DNA from 4 places in the Anoxybacillus sp. PDR2 genome. Region 1 is predicted to be linked to each of the others. Evidence: riboswitches for the same ligand, from Rfam matches in the RefSeq annotation. Region 1 holds a riboswitch; each other region holds the start of a gene.
What was found. Region 1 has a riboswitch for S-adenosylmethionine ahead of mtnK (S-methyl-5-thioribose kinase). Riboswitches for the same ligand answer to the same signal wherever they lie in the genome.
Positions count from the first base shown of each region.

Region 2: another riboswitch for S-adenosylmethionine. It lies ahead of GRQ40_RS04515 (methionine biosynthesis PLP-dependent protein); the one in region 1 lies ahead of mtnK (S-methyl-5-thioribose kinase).
Region 3: another riboswitch for S-adenosylmethionine. It lies ahead of GRQ40_RS02575 (YezD family protein); the one in region 1 lies ahead of mtnK (S-methyl-5-thioribose kinase).
Region 4: another riboswitch for S-adenosylmethionine. It lies ahead of GRQ40_RS15780 (O-acetylhomoserine aminocarboxypropyltransferase/cysteine synthase family protein); the one in region 1 lies ahead of mtnK (S-methyl-5-thioribose kinase).

Region 1 covers NZ_CP047158.1:1,133,754-1,138,889, reverse strand. Annotated here, with positions in the region: gene GRQ40_RS05505 (pyridoxal phosphate-dependent aminotransferase) at 57-1,247, opposite strand; gene GRQ40_RS05500 (carbon-nitrogen family hydrolase) at 1,343-2,158, shown strand; SAM riboswitch class I at 2,248-2,355, shown strand; gene mtnK (S-methyl-5-thioribose kinase) at 2,447-3,640, shown strand; gene mtnA (S-methyl-5-thioribose-1-phosphate isomerase) at 3,658-4,719, shown strand; gene GRQ40_RS05485 (sugar ABC transporter substrate-binding protein) at 4,716-5,136, shown strand, end outside.
Region 2 covers NZ_CP047158.1:924,471-929,606, reverse strand. Annotated here, with positions in the region: gene GRQ40_RS04530 (LysR family transcriptional regulator) at 1-452, shown strand, start outside; gene GRQ40_RS04525 (YeiH family protein) at 555-1,562, opposite strand; gene metC (cystathionine beta-lyase) at 1,897-3,078, opposite strand; gene GRQ40_RS04515 (methionine biosynthesis PLP-dependent protein) at 3,083-4,186, opposite strand; SAM riboswitch class I at 4,266-4,373, opposite strand; gene GRQ40_RS04510 (3-hydroxybutyrate dehydrogenase) at 4,445-5,136, opposite strand, start outside.
Region 3 covers NZ_CP047158.1:529,038-534,173, reverse strand. Annotated here, with positions in the region: gene GRQ40_RS02585 (low molecular weight protein-tyrosine-phosphatase) at 1-101, opposite strand, end outside; gene GRQ40_RS02580 (DUF1128 domain-containing protein) at 221-445, shown strand; SAM riboswitch class I at 890-1,003, shown strand; gene GRQ40_RS02575 (YezD family protein) at 1,076-1,219, shown strand; gene GRQ40_RS02570 (phosphoadenylyl-sulfate reductase) at 1,323-2,027, shown strand; gene GRQ40_RS02565 (sulfate permease) at 2,040-3,113, shown strand; gene sat (sulfate adenylyltransferase) at 3,223-4,371, shown strand; gene cysC (adenylyl-sulfate kinase) at 4,389-4,994, shown strand; gene GRQ40_RS02550 (nitrite/sulfite reductase) at 4,997-5,136, shown strand, end outside.
Region 4 covers NZ_CP047158.1:3,270,756-3,275,891, forward strand. Annotated here, with positions in the region: gene GRQ40_RS15780 (O-acetylhomoserine aminocarboxypropyltransferase/cysteine synthase family protein) at 1-1,282, opposite strand, end outside; SAM riboswitch class I at 1,353-1,452, opposite strand; gene GRQ40_RS15785 (SCP2 sterol-binding domain-containing protein) at 1,528-1,875, opposite strand; gene GRQ40_RS15790 (thioredoxin family protein) at 2,135-2,449, opposite strand; gene GRQ40_RS15795 (toprim domain-containing protein) at 2,465-2,812, opposite strand; gene gcvH (glycine cleavage system protein GcvH) at 2,995-3,378, opposite strand; gene GRQ40_RS15805 (arsenate reductase family protein) at 3,453-3,812, opposite strand; gene GRQ40_RS15810 (acyl-CoA dehydrogenase family protein) at 3,872-5,136, opposite strand, start outside.

The sequences.
Region 1 (5,136 bases):
AATTTTCGTTTTGCAAATTTAATTCGAATTATGACAGGGATCATGCAGATTGTCAATTATTTTTTTACCGCTTGCTGAAAAAGATCGAGCTTAGCGATGCGCCGTGCCGCTTCTGTCAAACGTTCTTCGCTTGTCAACAGCCCGACGCGCACATATCCTTCCCCGTGCTCGCCAAATCCAATCCCAGGCGCCACCACAACGTGCGCCTGCTCAAGCAATAAATCAGCAAAGCGTTCCGAAGTCCAGCCCTTTGGTACCGGCAGCCAAGCAAAAAAGGAGCCGGCTGGAGCACTTACGTTCCAACCAATTTCCTGTAAAGCTCCAATGAACGCATTGCGCCGTGATTCATACAACGCTACCAACTCCGTCACGCATTGCTGTGACTCAAGCAGCGCAACCGCTGCCGCTTCCTGAATCGCACCAAACAAGCTGACATATAAGTGGTCTTGCAAAAGATTGATCGCAGCAATCACACTTTCATTGCCAATCGCAAAACCTATGCGCCAGCCAGCCATATTATACGTTTTGGAAAATGTATAAATTTCAATACCGACATCCTTGGCTCCTTCCGTCTGCAAAAAGCTGATCGGTTTTTGCCCGTCAAATCCAATCGCACCATAAGCAAAGTCATGGACAACGCAAATTCCATGCTTTTGTGCAAATGAAACGGTCTCTGCAAAAAACGAGTCTGTCGCTACAGCCCCCGTCGGGTTATTAGGATAATTTAAAAACATCAGCTTGGCTTTCTCAACCACCTTTTCATCCAATTGACGATAATCAGGCAAAAAGCCGTTTTCGCTATAAAGCGGCATCATTTCCATTTTTGCACGCGCTAATGCCACTCCCGACCAATAATCAGGGTATCCGGGATCCGGCACAAGCACAACATCGCCCGGATTTAATAAGCACTGCGGAATTTCCACAAGCCCTGCCTTTCCACCGAATAAGACAGCTACCTCTCTCTCAGGATCAACCGTAACGCCATATTCGCGCTGATAGAAAGCAGCCACCGCCTCTTTTAAAAACGAATAGCCACGAAACGGAGAATACTTATGGTATTTTGGATTAGCCGCCGCTTTTTGCAGCGCTTCTACGATATGCGGAGGCGTCTGTTGATCAGGATTTCCTTGACCAAGATTAATCACATCATGTCCTTGAGCCACCACTTTTCCCACTTTGTCGACAAGCGAAGCAAAAAACTGCTTCGGAAGACTTTGCAACAACTCGGATTGGACAAATGATTTCAATTGCTTCACCTACTCAAAAAATTCTTGAAATTCTAGTCAAACATCATATATCGTAAAAATTAAATTGTAAAGACATTTTTTTGGGGTGAACAATTATGACATTAAAAATTGCTTGTCTTCAGCTCGATATTGCTTTCGGAAATCCTGCGGAAAATAAACGCCACGTTCAACAAGAGATCGAAAAAGTTTGTCAAAGCTCTGTTGACGTCATCGTCCTTCCTGAACTATGGACAACCGGATACGATCTCGCACGCCTTGACGACATTGCTGATGAGAATGGCGCTGATACCAAATCGTTTATTAGCAAGCTCGCACGCCTGCACAACGTCTGTATTGTTGCTGGCTCCATTGCCAAAAAAACCGCTGCCGGCATCACCAATACCATGTACATCGTCAATCGAGACGGCGACATTGTAGGAGAATATAGCAAGCTCCATCTCTTTCAGCTCATGGATGAGCATTTGTATTTACAATCCGGTGAATCGAGCGGCTTATTTACCTTGGAGCAAACGTTGTGCGCGGGAGTCATTTGCTATGACATTCGCTTTCCTGAATGGATTCGCGCCCATACAACCCAAGGCGCAGAGTTATTGTTTGTGGTCGCCGAATGGCCACAGCCCCGCCTTGAACATTGGCGAACCCTTTTGCAAGCGCGCGCGATTGAAAATCAATGCTATGTAATCGCCTGCAATCGTGCTGGAAAAGATCCGAACAATCAATTTGCCGGCCATTCACTTGTCATTGATCCATGGGGAGTCATCCTCGCCGAAGCCGATGAACATCCATGCTCTCTTATGGCCGAAATCCAGCTGTCAAAAGTGAAAGAAGTTCGAAAGCAAATTCCTATTTTCCAAGACCGCCGACCTGAGCACTATATTTCGGCCGAAAAAAATTTTCAAAAAAACAGTTGACAAAACTGGCAAATCGAATGTATGATTCGAATCAAGCGAATTGAAAAAAGTTTTGCATTGTTAAAAACATTCGAATAAAACCGAACAAACTCTTATCAAGAGCAGGTGGAGGGACGAGCCCGATGAAGCCCGGCAACCGACTTAACCAACGTTAAGCACGGTGCTAATTCTTGCAGCAACACGCTGAGAGATAAGAGGGGAGAAGCCGACTTCAAACCTCTTTCGAAAAGCGAAGGAGGTTTTTTCATTGTTTCATTGATTGAGTGAATGATAAGGAGGGTACAAATGATGACACATTCTAAACAATCCGTCTACGAGCCTTTAACGGAATCGGGAGCGGTTGCACTTGCTGCTCGATTAGGCTTATTTCCGGAAGGAACACCATTCATTTGTCAAGAAATTGGCGATGGTAACTTAAATCTTGTGTTCCATGTATTCGATCCCCAAACAAAGAAAGGAGTCATTATTAAACAAGCGCTACCATATGCAAAAGTGGTCGGTGAAAGCTGGCCGCTTACGCTTAAGCGGGCTGTCATTGAAAGCAATGCGTTGCGCACGTTTGCCGACTACGTTCCGCAATACGTGCCAAAGGTATACTACTCAGATGAGTCATTAGCGATTACCGTGATGGAGGATTTATCGCATCTGCAAATTGCTCGAAAAGGATTCATTGCTGGAAAAACATATCCGCTTCTTTCCCAGCACATTGGAGAGTTTATCGCTAAAACGTTATTTTACACATCGGACTTTGGCATGAACCAGCAGCAGAAAAAACAGCTGCAGCAAAATTTCATCAATCCAGAGTTATGTAAAATTACCGAAGATCTCGTCTTTACTGATCCGTTTTTCGACCATGAAACGAATAATTTTGAAGAGGAGTTGCGCCGTGACGTAGAGGCTCTTTGGAATGACGATGCGCTTCATCTTGAAGTAGCAAAACTCAAGCGGAAATTTTTAACGGAAGCCGATGCGCTCATTCATGGGGATTTACATACTGGAAGCATTTTTGCAAGCGACACAGAAACAAAAGTCATTGATCCTGAGTTTGCGTTTTACGGCCCATTCGGGTTTGATATCGGCCAATTTTTTGCCAATTTACTCCTAAATGCGTTGTCCCGTTCAGAACATGAGCCGCTATTGGCTCACATCGAAAAAACATGGAATGTATTTACGCACACGTTTGCTGCCCTTTGGGAACAGCATAATGTAGAACCGTATGCAAAAACTGAAGGATTGTTGCAAGACGTGCGGCAGCAAACGCTCATCGATGCGGTCGGTTTTGCTGGTTGTGAAATCATCCGGCGCACGATCGGCTTAGCCCATGTCGCCGATCTTGACGGAATCGAAGATCAACCTACGCGCATCCATGCCAAACAGCTTGCCCTTCAGCTCGGGCGACAACTGATTTTACATCGCCAGACGATCCATGAAGTGCAACAAATACGCTCTTTGTTCTTTCAAACATTTGCTGCCACTCATTAAACGAAAGGAAGAAGAATATGGATTCATTGCTCTCCATTCCGCGTTCTGTTGAATGGAATCACACACATTTGACCATTTTAAATCAGCAAAAGCTTCCAAATGAGACTGAATATTTAGAATTAAAAGATATTCAATCTGTGTGGGATGCAATTGCCACATTGAAGGTTCGCGGTGCTCCAGCGATTGGCATCACAGCTGCATACGGTCTTGCTTTAGCGGCACACAGCTATCAAACGAATTCTCTCGAAGATTTTCGCAACCTTCTGAAAAAGGATCGTGATTATTTGGCAAGTGCCAGACCGACAGCCGTCAATTTATTTTGGGCGCTCGACCGCTTGATGGCCAGCATTGCGAACGTTTCGTCTGTCGCCGATGCCAAAAAAGCATTGGTTCATGAGGCAATCCGTATTCAAAGCGATGATGAGAACACATGCCGCTCCATCGGTGAACATGCCCTTTCTCTTTTTCAAGAGGGAGATCGCATTTTAACCATCTGCAACGCTGGATCAATCGCTACGGCTCGGTATGGTACCGCGCTTGCTCCCCTTTATTTGGCAAAAGAACGCGGAATTCGTCTGCATGTCTATGCTTGCGAAACAAGACCCATTTTGCAAGGAGCGCGGCTGACGACATGGGAGCTCATGCAAGCAGGCGTTGATGTAACGCTGATCACTGATAATATGGCAGCACAAACTATAAAGACAAAAGACATCACAGCTGTCATCGTCGGTGCTGACCGCATTGCCGCAAACGGAGATACCGCCAATAAAATCGGTACATTTGGCTTGGCATTGCTCGCTAAAGCATTCAACATTCCTTTTTATGTAGCGGCTCCCCTGTCCACTATTGATTTATCGACTAAGACAGGGGCAGATATTCCGATTGAAGAGCGTCCGTCTGAAGAAATAACCGAGCTGGCAGGAACACGAATCGCTCCTCCTGGAGTAAAAGTATACAATCCTGCTTTTGATGTGACGCCTCACGAGCTGATTACAGCCATTATTACTGAAAAAGGAATCATAAGCGGCCATTATGAAAGCGTGCTGACAGCTTTGTTTAAGGAGGAAATCAAGCGATGAAAAAACGACAAACATTTTTGTTGGCAATCCTATTGTTATTCGGCATCATGCTCGGAGGCTGCACCAATGAACAAGATGCTGTAAGCTCTAAACCAGCGGCTAAACAAGAAAACACGGAACAGAAGGCGACGAACAATACAGCCAATGAATCCGCTTCCGCTGAGCAGGCCGCTATTCCAAATCAATTAAAAAAACCCATTAAAATTGCGGCCATTATGCAATTTTCGATCGGTACCTTCTCCTCTCAATATATTGCTGGCGTAAAAGATCAAGTGCAGAAATTTGGCGGAGAAGTACAAGTTTACAATGCTGATAACGACTTAACGAAAATGGCTTCATATGTAGAAACCGCGATCACGCAAAATGTCGATGCCATCCTTTTGGACCACGGACGAGCCGACGCATTAAAAGGGCCGG
Region 2 (5,136 bases), 210 kb from region 1:
CGAAAGATGTCTATATCGAGCCATTTGCCGAGGACGAAATGTTCATCATCGCCTCCGCCCATCATCCGTGCGCTCAAAAGCAAACGGCGACAATGGAGGAGCTTTGCCGCGAGACATGGATCATTCGCGAAAAAGGATCAGGCACGCGCAAAGCAACCGATCAGCTATTTGCAAAATCCTACTGTTATCCACGCCAGCTCATGGAGTTTGGCAGTACCCAGTTAATCAAAGAAGCGGTAGAAGCAGGGTTGGGAATTACCTTTCTTTCACAATGGACGGTGAGAAAGGAATTGGCGCTTGGTTCTTTGCGGCAAATCCATATAGATGATGCGCCTTTTGTGCGCCAATTCTCCTTTATTACGCAAAAGACGCCGTTTTACACAAAAGCGATGGAAGTGTTTATCGATATTTTGCGGGAGCAGGGCGCAACCAAAAGCTTTTTGGGCGGGTGATCATAGAAGGACATCCCGCCCATTCCTTCGAACGAAAAAATATGGAGCGGCTGCTTGCCAATCCGCTCCGCTATAAGCTCCATCCTCTCAACTATATATGGGCTAAACGACAAAAAAAGAGAGGAAGGATAGCAAAATCGATGTGATACATATTGCAGCCAACGGGCGCAACGCTTTTGTCCGCAGATCGCGAAGGCTGACATTTAAGCCGAGGCCTACCATCGCCGCTGTCAGCATAAAAGAAGTCAAAGAAGAGAGGCTGTTTAAAAGCGGCTTCGGGATAGAAACGACACTGCCAAATAAGCTTAACAGCATAAAACCGAGTAAAAACCAAGGAAATTCGATTTTCTTTTCCTTCGTGTCAGCGTTCTTCTTTTTTCGCTTCATCCAATACATACATAACAAGCTGAGCGGTAGAAGCAATAAAACCCTCCCCAGCTTCGCCAGCAATGCAAAAGCTAATGCATCCTGTCCGGCCGCCGCACCGGCTAGCGCCACATGCGCCATTTCGTGCAAGCTGATTCCGCACCAAATTCCGTAATACTTATGAGAAACGGGCAGAAATGGCTGAATGAATGTATAAGCCAATGAAAAAACCGTCCCAACCAGCGCAATGATTCCTACCGATATCGCCGTATCTTCTTCCTTCGCCTCTATAATCGGAGCCACAGCGGCAATCGCAGCGGCCCCGCACACCCCTGTTCCAATTCCAAGCAACAGCGATAAAGAAGCGTTCGCTTTGACGATTTTGCCGAGTGCCATCATCATCCAAATGGAAAAAACGATGACGGCCGCATCGCGAAGAAGAAGCCCTAAACCTTGATGAATGACAACGGCCATATTCAGCTTTAAGCCAAACAAAATGATCGCCATCCTTAATAAGTGTTTGGCGGCAAATTGAATTCCAGACCGAAGCGCTTCCGGATAGCCAAAAAAGTGGCGATACATAACGGCCAGCACAATCGCACAGGCGAGCGGCCCTAAATGCTCCAAGCCGGGAATGGATGCGAACGCAAAGCCAAGCGCCGCAAACAAAAAAGAAAAGGCAACTCCTCCTATCCATCTCCAAGCCAAACGGCGATCCGAAGACGGTTGCTTGAAAACAGCCATGATGTCGTTTTTCATTGATGCTTCACCTCTTTATTATAATGGATCGTCCAGATCGCTGACCAATGGTCCTCTTCAGCATATCCCGGTTTCTTTCATAAGTGAAATAATAATTTTCAATAAATACCATAAGTAAATTTTATAACAATCGTCATCTACGCTTGTCTCCGGTCGGGACAACGATGGGTCGTCTGCCGAATAATAAAAAAATAGACCTTCCTTCATGCAACAGCACATGTTTAGAAAGGTCTATTTTCCACAGGCGGTGGTCCATATTCAATTGAAAGAGGCTACCTTCTCGCATGCTCTTAACCTAAGAAAAAGCGGACGTTGGCTTTTAGAATGATCGAGCCAAACTTTCTTTCGCGCTGACATAGGACAATCCTTGTTCAAAGTCGGCAATCAAGTCTTCTGCGGCCTCCAATCCGACACTTAAGCGCAGCAAGCCATCTGTAATTCCTCTTTGTTCTCTTTCCTCTTTTGGCATCGCCGCATGCGACATTTTAGCCGGATACGATAAGATCGATTCGACCGCTCCTAAGCTGACGGCAAACACCGGAATTTGGACATGCTTGACAAACGTACGGACGGCCGCTTCATCTGCTAAGCGAAACGAAAGCACCGCGCCAAATCCCTCTGCTTGGTACCGTTGTACCGAATGTCCCGGATGATAAGAAAGTCCTGGATAGTACACTTCCTCTACCTTTGGGTGCTTCGCTAAAAACGAAGCGATTTTCAGCGCCGCTTGGCTTGATTGCTGTAAACGGACGTGAAGGGTTTTTAAGCCGCGCAGAACGAGCCAAGCATCTTGCACTCCCAATATGGCGCCAAAGGCATTTTGCAGCTTATACAGCCGCTCGGCCAGCTCGCGATCTTTGACAACCGCTAACCCGGCCACCACATCGCTATGTCCTGATAAAAATTTTGTCGCGCTATGCAACACAACATCGACGCCGAGCTCAAGCGGCCGCTGCAATGCCGGAGTCATAAACGTATTGTCTAAAAAGGTTAAACAACCGTTCGCTTTTGCCAGCTTCACAATGCCGCGAATATCCGTAATTTTTAATAGCGGGTTGGAAGGGGTTTCTACATAAATCACTTTTGTATTTGGCCGAATGTGGGAAGCGACTGCATGCAAATCCGTCATATCGACAAACGTGTACTCGATGCCAAAACGGCTTAATACTTCGGTAATCATTCGGTACGTTCCGCCGTATACATCTTCGGTCACGAGCACATGATCCCCTTTGGAAAGCAGCAAAAACGCGGTCGAAATCGCCGCCATTCCCGAAGAGAAGGCAAAGCCGCGGATTCCTCCTTCCAGCTCCGCTATCGTCTCTTCAAGCGCCTCGCGCGTCGGATTTCCAGATCGGCTATAATCATACTTTCCAAACACATCAAAATCCGCTTGATGGAACGTCGAAGCGTGCTGAATGGGCACGCTGACCGCTCCTGTCTGCTCATCCACTTTCCATTTGTTATGCAATAAGTTGGTTTGAAATGAAAATGATTTTTCCATTGCGCTACACCTCTTTCATATTTTCCAAGGCCTGCGACAAATCAGCGATTAAATCCTCCACATGCTCAATGCCTACAGAAAAGCGCAATAAGCGGTTGCATACCCCATTGGCAATCCGAATCTCTTCAGGGATATCGGCATGTGTCTGCGTCGCCGGGTATGTAATAAAGCTTTCAACTCCTCCTAAGCTTTCAGCGAATGTAATGACGTTTAAGCTTTGCAAAAAGCGGTTGACCCACCGCTCTTCACGCAGGCGGAAGGACAGCATGCCTCCTCTTCCTGGATACAGCACATCCGTGACCGCTTCGTGTGATGCCAAAAATTCGCTGATTCTCCGCGCATTTTCTTCATGCTGCCTCATTCGCAGCGCCAGTGTTTTCATGCCGCGAATCAACAGCCATGAATCAAATGGCGACAGGACCGCGCCGATTGCGTTGTGATACTCGGCCAGCCGCTGACAAAGAGGCTCACCCTTTACGACGACGAGACCAGCGAGCACATCATTATGGCCTCCTAAATATTTTGTTGCGCTATGGATGACGAGATCCGCTCCGTGGCGAATCGGCTGCTGGATCACAGGCGTATAAAACGTATTATCCACAATCAAAAGCAGCCCGTGGCGTTTGGCCAGTTTCGCCACCTCGTCGATGTCTGTCTCCTGCATAAGCGGGTTTGTCGGCGTTTCTAAAAAAATCGCCTTTGTGTTTTTCGAAATCGATTTCTCCACTAATTGTATGTCGCGAAAGTCAACATAATGAAACGCTAAGCCGTACTTTCTCCAGCCTCTTTCAAATAGCCGATACGTTCCTCCATATAAATCGGCAGACACTAAAAATTCATCACCGCTTTCAAACAGGGAAAGCACCGTCTGAATCGCCGCCATTCCCGAACTGAATGCATACCCTTGATCTCCTCCCTCCAGTTTAGCAATGGCTTCTTCTACGATTTTGCGCGTCGGGTTTCCGGTACGGATGTAATCAAATCCTGTTGATTGGCCAATTCCCTCATGGCGATAAGCGGTGGAAAAATAGACAGGCGGATTGACGGTTCCTGTCAGCTTCTCGCTTCTGTTGCCAATCTGCGCCAGTAAGGTTTCTACTTTTTCCATCCTTTTTTCTCCTTCCTTTCCTCCAATAAAAAAAGCCTTCTTTAAGAAGAAGACTTTTACAGATCAACAAAAGCGCTTCTTCTTATCTTTCGAATTGAAACCAATTCGCTGGATTTAGCACCTGACCGATATCGGCTGGTTGCTGAAGCTTCACTGGGCCAGTTCCCTCCGCTTCTCTTGATAAGAATGAACGACGATATGGAATTTTCTGATTTTCTATCAATTTACATGATTTTCTGATAATTTGCAAGCTTTTTTTTACTGCGCGGTATATCCTCCATCGATCACAACGGCCTGCCCGGTAATTCCCTTTGCTTTTTCGCTTGCTAAAAAGAGCGCATAATCGGCCACTTCTTTCGTTGACAGCAGGCGCTGCTGCGGCACAAGCGGATAAATGACTTCCTCTAATACATGCTCAAGCGGCACGTGGCGTGCTGCGGCCAAATCGGCCAGCTGGTTGCGTACAAGCGGCGTATCGACATATCCCGGGCATAAAGCGTTCACTGTAATACCGTGAGCGGCTCCTTCTAGAGCAGCTACTTTGGTTAGGCCAATGACCCCATGCTTCGCGCTATTATACGCCGCTTTGCAGGCAAAGCCGACCAAACCGTTAATCGAGGCCATATTGATAATCCGGCCATAACGCTGCTGCTTCATGATGGGGAATATATGCTTTATCGCCAAAAACGGCGCGATAAGCATGACGCGAATCAGTTTTTCAAACGATTCGGAAGGAAATTCTTCAATCGGCGCCACATGCTGCAGCCCAGCGTTATTCACTAAAATGTCAATCCGGCCATAACGAGCAACGGTTTGAGCCAACATTTGTTTGATTTCCTCTTCTTTTGTTACATCACACTTCAGTCCCCATGCATCCCAGCCTTGTGCACATAACGATTCGGCTGCTTTTTGGACAGCCCTTTCATTGATATCACTAAGAACGACTTTCG
Region 3 (5,136 bases), 600 kb from region 1:
TGATCTTCAAGCCCTTCTTTTTTGACCAAGTCGCGAAAAATGGCTTCAGCCATTGGTGATCGGCAAATATTCCCAAGACAAACAAATAACACTTTAATCATCACAACACATCTCCCTTCGCTATCCATTATAAACAAAATAACAGTATACATGTATATTCTTTCATTCCTTCCATATGGTACAATGACTCTATCCATCAAATTCAGAAAGGATGAGACTTTTGGATTTATCGCAAAAATCTCTTGAAAATATGGAATACATGATTGAAAAAATAAAGGAAAAGCTGAAGGTTCTCAACTTTGATGTGATGAAGTCATCCCATTTTGACGAAACGCTATATGAGGAGTTAAGAGATCTTTATGAAATGGTCATGAGAAAAAGCTCCTTCAGCCCTAATGAAATGCAAGCCATTGTCGAAGAGCTTGGAAATTTACGCAAACGATAACGAAACAAGATAGAGGCTTTTCCATGCTGGAAGCGGTGTCCGCGCCTGCTCCGTTTTTTCTATAAAAAGGCGCCTCGTCAGCTTTTTAGGTGACAGACAATGTCCAAATGGTCGTTGTCTGTCATTCTTTTAGGCATATTCCCCCGCAGACCCCGCTTAGCAAACAAAGATCGCAGCTAATCGCGGGAAGTAAAATGGAACCATTTTGAAAAATGGCCTCCCCCTCTTCTCCCTTCCTATCTTTTCCCATTTTCATAACGATCTATATGATGTTATCCCTTTTCATTCTATATTCCCCATCACATGAATGAACCTCCCCGACCAGCACTTCATTAAGAGATAGGAGACTTCTCGACAAATAATGTTAAAATGAAAAAATAAATTCCTATCGAAAAACTCGGGTTGACATTTATTCGAATTATGTTAAAATTTTAGTCAATTACATACTTATCAAGAGTGGGGGAGGGAACTGGCCCAATGAACCCCGGCAACCTACTTCAAATTCATGAAGCAAGGTGCTACGTCCATCCAAATGGGAACCATTTTGGGAGATAAGGTGAAATAGGCAGCCTCCTTTGTCTTTCCGAAATGGAAAGCTTTTTTATTTATTGACACTAAGGAGGAATCGCAATGGGAAATGAACAGCAAATCGCTGCCATTTTTACTAGAATACAAGAAATGCTGCAGTCAATGAAATTTGGCACGATCACGCTTGTGATCCAAGACGGCAAAGTGATTCAACTTGAAAAAAACGAAAAGATAAGAATTAAATAATAAGGCGCGCTGACTAGACAAACTAGAGGCGGTTTTCCCTTCTATCGTACAGAGCAAGGTGAAAACTGTCTTTTTTTACCACCAAATAAAGGAGGAAACAACCTTGCTGACTTATGACACATGGAATGGAGAAATGCCATTCTTCTCAATTGACAATGAAACAAAAGGAGCCTTAGATGTTATTCGATGGGCTTATGAGCATTATGGAGATGAGGTTGTTTATGCCTGTAGCTTCGGTATTGAGGGCATCGTCTTAATCGATCTAATCTCTAAAGTTAAACCGGACGCAACCGTTGTTTTTCTCGATACGGGTCTCCATTTTCGCGAAACATACGAAACGATTGAAAAAGTTCAAAAAAAATATCCTTCGCTTCGCATTGTAATGAAAAAGCCGCGCCTATCGCTAGAAGAGCAGGCAGAACAAATGGGAGAGCAACTATGGGTGCAGGAGCCAAATCGCTGCTGTGAAATTCGCAAAATTATCCCGCTGCGCGAAGTCTTGACAGGTGTGCCAGCCTGGATTTCTGGATTGCGCCGTGAGCAGTCTTCCACACGGAGACATGTGGAATTTCTGAATAAAGACCCAAAATTTCAATCTATTAAAATATGTCCGCTGATTCACTGGACTTGGAAAGACGTATGGAACTATGTCTATAAACATCAGCTGCCATACAACGAGCTTCATGATAAAGGCTACCCAAGCATTGGCTGTGAGCCGTGCACATCTCCTGCGCTTGATGCAAATGATTTGCGTTCAGGCAGATGGGCTGGGCGCGGAAAAGTCGAATGCGGCCTCCATGAATCATAAGGAGGGGCATACATGCTTTTAGCCGTTGCTTTTGCCGTCTCCTTCTTTTTCGCCATGAATATCGGAGCTAGCGGAGCAGCCGCAGCGATGGGAGTAGCCTATGGCTCAGGAGCCATTCAGCGGAAATCCATCGCCCTCCTTCTTTGTGGTCTCGGTGTTTTTCTAGGGAGTCTTGGCGGAGGAGAAGTCGTGAAAACAATTGGTTCTGGCATCATCCCTTCGTCCATTTTAACGATTAAAATTGTCACGATTATTCTAGCAGCTTCGACTATTTCCTTATTTGCGGCCAACATGATAGGAATTCCACTATCAACAAGCGAAATTACGGTTGGTGCTGTCGTCGGTGCCGGCATGGCTTATCAAACGTTATATCTTTCTAAACTTCTATTTATTGTTTCCATTTGGATCATCATTCCAGTCATCGCCTTTACTTTTACCTTTATCGTTGGAAAATGGTTTTTGCGGCTTAAAGAAAAACATCCCTACATTGAACAGGGCATGTGGAAAAAAAGCCTGATGTCCTTGTTAATTGTGACTGGCTTTTTTGAAGCTTTTTCAGCTGGAATGAACAACGTGGCCAACGCTGTCGGCCCTCTCGTCGGCGCCAATTTGATCTCAGTGAATTCCGGCACTTTTTTTGGCGGCTTATTTGTAGCATTAGGAGCCGTTTTACTGGGCGGGCGCGTGCTTGAAACGAACGGGAAAAAAATTATTCATTTTTCTCCGTTTGAAGGATGCGCGATCTCAGGAACAGGAGCCATCCTTGTTATTCTTTCTTCCCTTTTCGGTCTGCCAGTTCCATTAACGCAGATTACCACATCCGCTATTATCGGAATCGGAACAGCCAAAACAGGAACGTACATTTGGCAAAAACGAATTGTTATTCAGCTGTTAAAGGTTTGGGTTGTTTCACCTATTTTTTCTCTTGTTATCGCTTATAGTCTTGTGAAATTACTGCTGGACAGCGATATTTACACGTTTATTGCTATTTTTAGCGTCTTTCTGTCCACCCTAGGAATCATCAGTCTCAAAAAAACAGTAACAGAAGAAAAGCGATCTTTGCACGAACATGGCGAAGGAATTTAACATTAAATCACAGTTATCCTATCGCTTTTATAAACACAAGCGATATCAATCGTTAACAACGCTCGCTAACCATAGCGGCCCTATTTACTATATTTTAGGAGGAATGAAAATGAGCTTAAGCATCCCACATGGCGGTACATTAATCAATCGTTGGAACCCGGAATATCCATTCCACTCTGTGACGAAAAAAATTGAGCTGTCCAATGCAGAATTAAGCGATCTTGAATTGATCGGTACTGGCGCATACAGCCCGCTAACAGGATTTTTAGGAAAGGAGGACTACGAATCTGTTGTGAAAACGATGCGCCTTGCCAATGGCATCGTTTGGAGCATTCCGATTACGCTTGCTGTGAGTGAACAAAAAGCAGCTGAGCTTTCCATCGGCGAAACGGTAAAGCTTGTCCACAACGGCCAAGTATACGGCGTGATGGAAGTTCAAGAGCTATACGTGCCTGATAAACAAAAGGAAGCCCTTCTTGTCTATCAAACAGAGGACTGGAATCATCCTGGAGTCAAAAAATTATTCGAAAGACCCAATGTCTACGTCGGGGGGCCGATCACCCTTGTTAATCGAACAAACAAAGGACGATTTGCTTCCTTTTATTTCGATCCAGCCGAGACACGCCAACGCTTTGCTGAATTGGGTTGGAACACCGTTGTGGGCTTTCAGACGCGAAATCCTGTGCATCGCGCTCACGAATATATTCAAAAATGCGCACTTGAAATCGTCGATGGACTATTTTTAAATCCGCTTGTCGGCGAAACCAAGGACGACGATATTCCAGCTGATATTCGCATGGAAAGCTATCAAGTACTTTTGGAAAACTACTATCCGAAGGATCGAGTGTTTCTTGGCGTCTTTCAAGCAGCCATGCGCTATGCAGGGCCAAGGGAAGCCATTTTCCATGCGATGGTGCGCAAAAACTTCGGCTGCACGCACTTTATTGTCGGACGCGATCACGCTGGCGTTGGAAATTATTATGGCACATATGATGCTCAAAAGATTTTCTTAAATTTTTCTCCAGAAGATCTCGGCATTACTCCATTATTTTTTGAACATAGCTTTTATTGTACAAAATGCGAGGGAATGGCCTCAACAAAAACATGTCCGCATAGCAGCGAACATCACGTAGTATTATCGGGAACAAAAGTACGAGAAATGTTGAGAAGCGGCCAAGTACCGCCTAGCACATTCAGCCGTCCAGAAGTGGTGCAAGTGCTTATTAAGGGGTTGGCAGTTCCTCATTCCGCTCGCTAACAAAGGAGGAAATCACATTGAACACGAACGTTGTTTGGCATCAGACGGCCGTGACAAAGGAGGAACGCCGCCAGCGCAACGGCCATCATAGCTGTGTTTTATGGTTCACTGGGCTGTCTGGCTCTGGAAAATCGACAGTAGCTAACGCCGTTTCTAAAAAGCTATTTGATCTCGGCATTCAAAATTATGTGCTTGATGGAGATAACGTTCGCCATGGATTAAACAAGGACTTGGGATTCTCTGCTGAAGACCGTACTGAAAACATCCGCCGCATTGGCGAAGTGGCCAAATTGTTTGTCGACAGCGGGCAATTTGTGTTAACAGCGTTTATCTCCCCTTTCGCTCAAGACCGTGCGCTAGTGCGTGGGCTGGTGGAAAGCGATGAATTTATCGAAATCTACGTAAAATGCCCTCTTGAGGAATGCGAAAAACGCGATCCAAAAGGGCTATATCAAAAAGCTAGAAACGGAGAAATTCGCAACTTTACCGGCATTGATTCGCCATACGAAGCTCCGGAAGCTCCGGAACTCATCATTGACACCCACCTTCATTCCATTCATCAATGTGCCGATCAAGTGATTGCATATTTACGCGATCGACACTTTATTAAGGAGGATTTATAAAGATGGCGTACGAAAAAACATGGGCTGCTAATCCAAAACTGAACAAAACCGAATTAAAAAAGCTAGAAAAAGACGGTTTAAAAATTTTTGATGAGATCCCGCGTTATGCAAAAGAAGGGTTTGCCGCGATTCCTCAAGAAGA
Region 4 (5,136 bases), 1.7 Mb from region 1:
CAATGGCGATGGCTTGCTCTAAATCCTCAATTAAGTCTTCGACATTTTCGATGCCGACCGATAGACGAATCAAATCTTCCGTAACTCCCGAAGCCTGCAAATCTTCTGGGCTCAACTGCTGATGCGTGGTGCTGGCTGGATGAATAATTAAGCTTTTGGCGTCTCCTACATTGGCCAAGTGCGACCAAAGCTTCACGTTGTTAATGAGAGCCGCTCCCGCTTCTCTTCCTCCTTTAATGCCGAACACCACAACGGCTCCCGCTCCTTTCGGCAAATATTTTTCGGCCAAATTCTTGGCTGGATGCTTTTCGTGTCCAGGATACAGCACCCATTCTACTGCCGGATGGCGATCTAAATAGTCTACAATCCGACGCGTGTTAGCAATATGCTCTTTCATGCGTACATGAAGCGTCTCAAGCCCTAAATTAAATTGAAACGCATTAAATGGGCTAATCGCTGGTCCAAGATCCCGCAGCAATTGCACACGAGCCTTAATGATATAAGCAGCCGGACCTAAAGCTTCTGCATACACAAGATTGTGATAGCTTGGATCCGGAGTTGTAAATCCCGGAAATTTAGGAGAATCCCAATTAAATTTTCCTCCGTCTACAATAATGCCGCCAAGCGTTGTACCGTTTCCAAGCAGCCATTTAGTAGCTGAATGAACAACGATATCCGCTCCATACTCAATCGGACGGCATAGATATGGAGTGGCAAACGTATTATCAATAATGAGAGGAATGCCCGCTTCATGCGCAATGTTGGCTACCGCTTCAATATCTAGTACGTGCAAACTTGGATTACCAATCGTTTCTGCAAAGATCGCTTTCGTTTTTGGCGTAATGGCAGCACGGAAATTTTCCGGATTAGCAGGATCAACAAAATGTGTTTTAATTCCATATTTCGGAAGGGTAGTGGCAAAGAGGTTATATGTACCTCCATATAGCGTTGAAGCTGACACAATCTCGTCTCCTGCTTGCGCTATATTTAAGATCGCAAGCGTGATTGCAGCCATGCCGCTTGCTACTGCAAGACTTCCAATTCCTCCTTCTAATTGTGCTACTCTTTCCTCAAAGACTGTGGCGGTCGGGTTATGAATGCGCGTATAAATGTACCCTTCTTCTTTCAATGCGAATAAGTTGGCTGCATGCTCCGTATTGGCAAATTGATAAGCGTTCGATTGATAAATCGGAACGGCTCTTGCTCCTGTCACAGGATCTGGACTTAACCCCCCATGCACCGCCAGCGTTTCTAAACGATATGATTTTTCGCCCACTGTCATCCTCTCCTTTTTATAATCAAATGAAAACCCCCTCTTCATCATAAGAAGAGGGGGGAATTTCCTTTAACTCTTCTTATCTGCCAGAGCGATACACTCTGCTGGAATTGGCACCGTGTCAAACCGGTTGCCGGGCTTCATCGGGCCAGTCCCTCCGCCACTCTTGATAAGAACTTGTTTATTATTTTATTTTTCTGAATAATAACACTGTTTTTTTATCATGTCAATAACATTTCGTGATTTCATATTCAAGAGGCATAACGATATGGTTTAGCTAAATGAAGAAGCGACTCTAATAAAAGCATGTGACGAAAGCTACCGGAAACCACTAATTCTTTTAAGCGGAGCTGCTGCTGCAATTTAAGTTCACCTTTCAACAGACTAACAAGCGCCTCTTTCGACCCTCTAATGGTTAATATTTTCCTTTCATCAGCTTCCTGCGCCAGATGAACTCCCGTTTTTGAAATGGCGAAAATCAGTGTTTCTGCATCGCATTCAAAGCGAATGTAGAGTTCCTCCTCCGGTAAAATCGGCAACAGATGGTGCAACGTCTGTACACGTTCCATAAATTTTTTAGTTAATTCATAAATCTTCATCGTTTTCCCGCCTCTCCATTATCCTTTTCTCTCATTTATTTCCATAGGAAAAAGCATAATTCCTTTATAAACTTGTCGACAAATCATCAAGAAAACGTACACGATTTTTCATATTTCCCGAGAAATATGTCAAAAAAACTCTAAATAAAAAAGCAAGCCCCCAAAAGCTTGCTTCAATCTATACGGATGCCAACACTTCTGCACAATCTAAAATGGACCCATCTACTGTTTGTTCTTCTCTTATCCATAAATGCATGCATTATAGCTTTTGCAATTCTTGAATCACCTCATATAAATAGGGAACAGATTGAAATGCATATAACTTCTTTTTCATTTCCCCGTTTCTAAATAACAGCAGGCAAGGTACACTTTCAATTTCCCAGCTGACCGCTCGATCCGGCATATAGTTAATATCGGACTTCCGAAAGGCTACATGAGAAACCAGCTCTTGAACAATGCTGACCATGCGATTCGCCAGCTGGCATGTGCCGCACATCGGTGTATATACATACAAACATACAAACTCCTCCTGCTGAATGAGTTCATCTAATTGCTGTATCGTTACTTCTTCCACACTTCTTCACACCTTTTACCAATCATCTGCATACACATCAATGTTAGCGCTCAGTAGCACCGTTGCAATATGTTTTTTAGGTGCTGCGGCTACCTCTCGATACATGCGGTCGATATATAAATGCTCCGCCTCAGGAAATTCACGGCGCAGCTGCTTTCGCAATCGTTCTCCCGCTTCATCCGAATCCACTAAGATAAACACTTCTTTATCATATAGCTGATCAATCCACTCATCTAATTTGGCACGGCTGATCGTCCCGTTTGTGCAAATGATTTCAACAGAATCTTTAATCATGCCCTCTATTTTCTTTTTATCGGATCGCCCCTCGACAATAATTACTTTTTCTTTATCCATCATGATCATCACCTAATGAAAAGAAGTTATGTATATTGTATTCCATTCGCTCTTTGTTTTCTACCTTCCTGCTTCCAAAAATAAAACAGCCTTGAGATCGGAGACAAAATCCATGCTTGCTTTAACCATTCACTATTCATATAAAATATATACGCCGCGGCATTATTAGCCACGGCGTGCTAGAATCGCTCTTATTCTTGGTTAATCATTTGCTCATATTGTTCAGCCGTCAATAAACGATCGATTTCGCTTAAATCAGTCGGCTCAACAACAATCATCCATGCCTTCTCATATGGAGATTCATTGACAAATTCAGGATTGTCGTTTAATTCTTCATTAATTTCAACAACTTTTCCACTGATAGGGGCATACAGCTCAGAAACCGTTTTCACTGATTCAACACTGCCAAACGGCTCGTTTGCTGTAAGTTCCGCACCTACCTCTGGAAGCTCAACAAATACGATATCTCCTAACTCGGATTGCGCAAAATCAGTAATTCCAATTCGAACTTTACCATCTTCCACACGTACCCATTCATGTTCTTCAGAATAGCGCAATTCTTTTGGTGTGTTCATGATTTATGTCCCTCCAACAGCAATGTATTCTTTCTAATAATAACTGATTTTTTTGAAAAACTCGACTGTATTCGTTATACTTGTCCAAAAATTTTTTCATAAGCTTGCTCATCAAATCCTACTACCACATGCGTCCCATCTGTTGCAATCGGCCGTTTAATCAGCATGCCATCCGATGCCAATAGTTCAAGCAGCTCGTCGTCAGTCGCTGTGCTGATGCGATCTTTTAATCCTAGCTCCCGATACCTCATGCCGCTTGTGTTAAAAAACTTTTTGAGCGGAAGCCCGCTTTTTTGATAAAGCTCTCTTAATTCATCTTTTGTTGGTGGATGTTCGGCAATATGTACATCATTCACTGCGATGCCGTGCTCCTCTAACCATTTTTTCGCTTTTCGGCAAGTGCTGCATTTCGGATACCAGTAAAAAGTTAACATGATCGTTCACCACCCTCTATAAACAAAGTACCAGACGATTCGTCTGGTACTTCTCATTATTACACAATATAACGTTCTGCTTCAATGAGCGCGGCCGCCGCTTCGCGTTTTTTGGCAATGACATTGATTGGAGTATGGCGCGTAAGCTTGCGCAATGCCGATAGCATCATTCGCAGCATATCTCCTTGCTCAACCGTTACAATCGTTTCTTTTGCATGTGCTTCGATTTCATTAAATGCTTCCTGGCAGAAAATTTCTGTATATAAAATTTTTTGTTTATTTTTCTCTGCTCCAAATTTTTGAATCGCCTTTTCTGTGCGAAGAAGTGCTGATTCCATCGCATAAATATTGCTGACAATGTCGGCAATATTCACTAGCACTTCTTGTTCTTTCTCTAGTTTCGGGCCAAATTTCTGCACGGCTAGGCCGGCTGTCAACAGAGCAATTTTTTTCGCGTTCCGCACCAAATATTTTTCTTGCTCTAGCAATCCATCTCCTACTTCTTCCGGCATCAGCATCATGAGCTCTTCTTGCAGCTTTTGCGCTTTTTGCAAAAGAGGAAGCTCTCCCTTCATCGCTTTCCGCAAATACGTTCCCGGTACTAACAGGCGGTTGATTTCATTCGTTCCTTCAAAAATACGGTTAATGCGCGAGTCGCGATACGCCCGTTCAATTTCATATTCCTGCATAAAACCGTAGCCGCCATGAATCTGTACCCCTTCATCCACAATGTAATCCAATACTTCCGTTGCAAAAAATTTATTCAATGAACATTCAATGGCATATTCAGCAATAGATCTAGCAATTTCTTTTCCTTCTCTCGCTTGTTCGGCATCCAGCTTGCTCATGCGCTCCTCAAATAATCCAACTGTGCGATATACCGAGCTCTCCGCAGCGTATAGTTTTGATGCCATCGTCGCAAATTTTTCTTGTGTTAATGAAAATTGGGAAATTGGCGTTTTAAATTGCTGGCGCTGATTCGCATATTGAATCGTCACCTCTAGAGCCCGTTTGGAGCCGCCAACTGCTCCGACACCTAATTTATAACGGCCAATATTTAAAATATTAAAAGCGATGACATGCCCCTTTCCAATTTCCCCTAATAAATTTTCCTTCGGCACAAGGACATCTTGCAAAATTAATGTGCGAGTGGAAGAGCTTTTAATTCCCATTTTCTTTTCTTCTGCTCCGGTAGACACCCCAGGAAAATCACGCTCTACAATAAAAGCCGAGAAATGCTCGCCATCCACTTTAGCATAAACGACAAACACATCCGCAAACCCTGCATTGGTAATCCATTGCTTCTCTCCATTCAAAACATAGT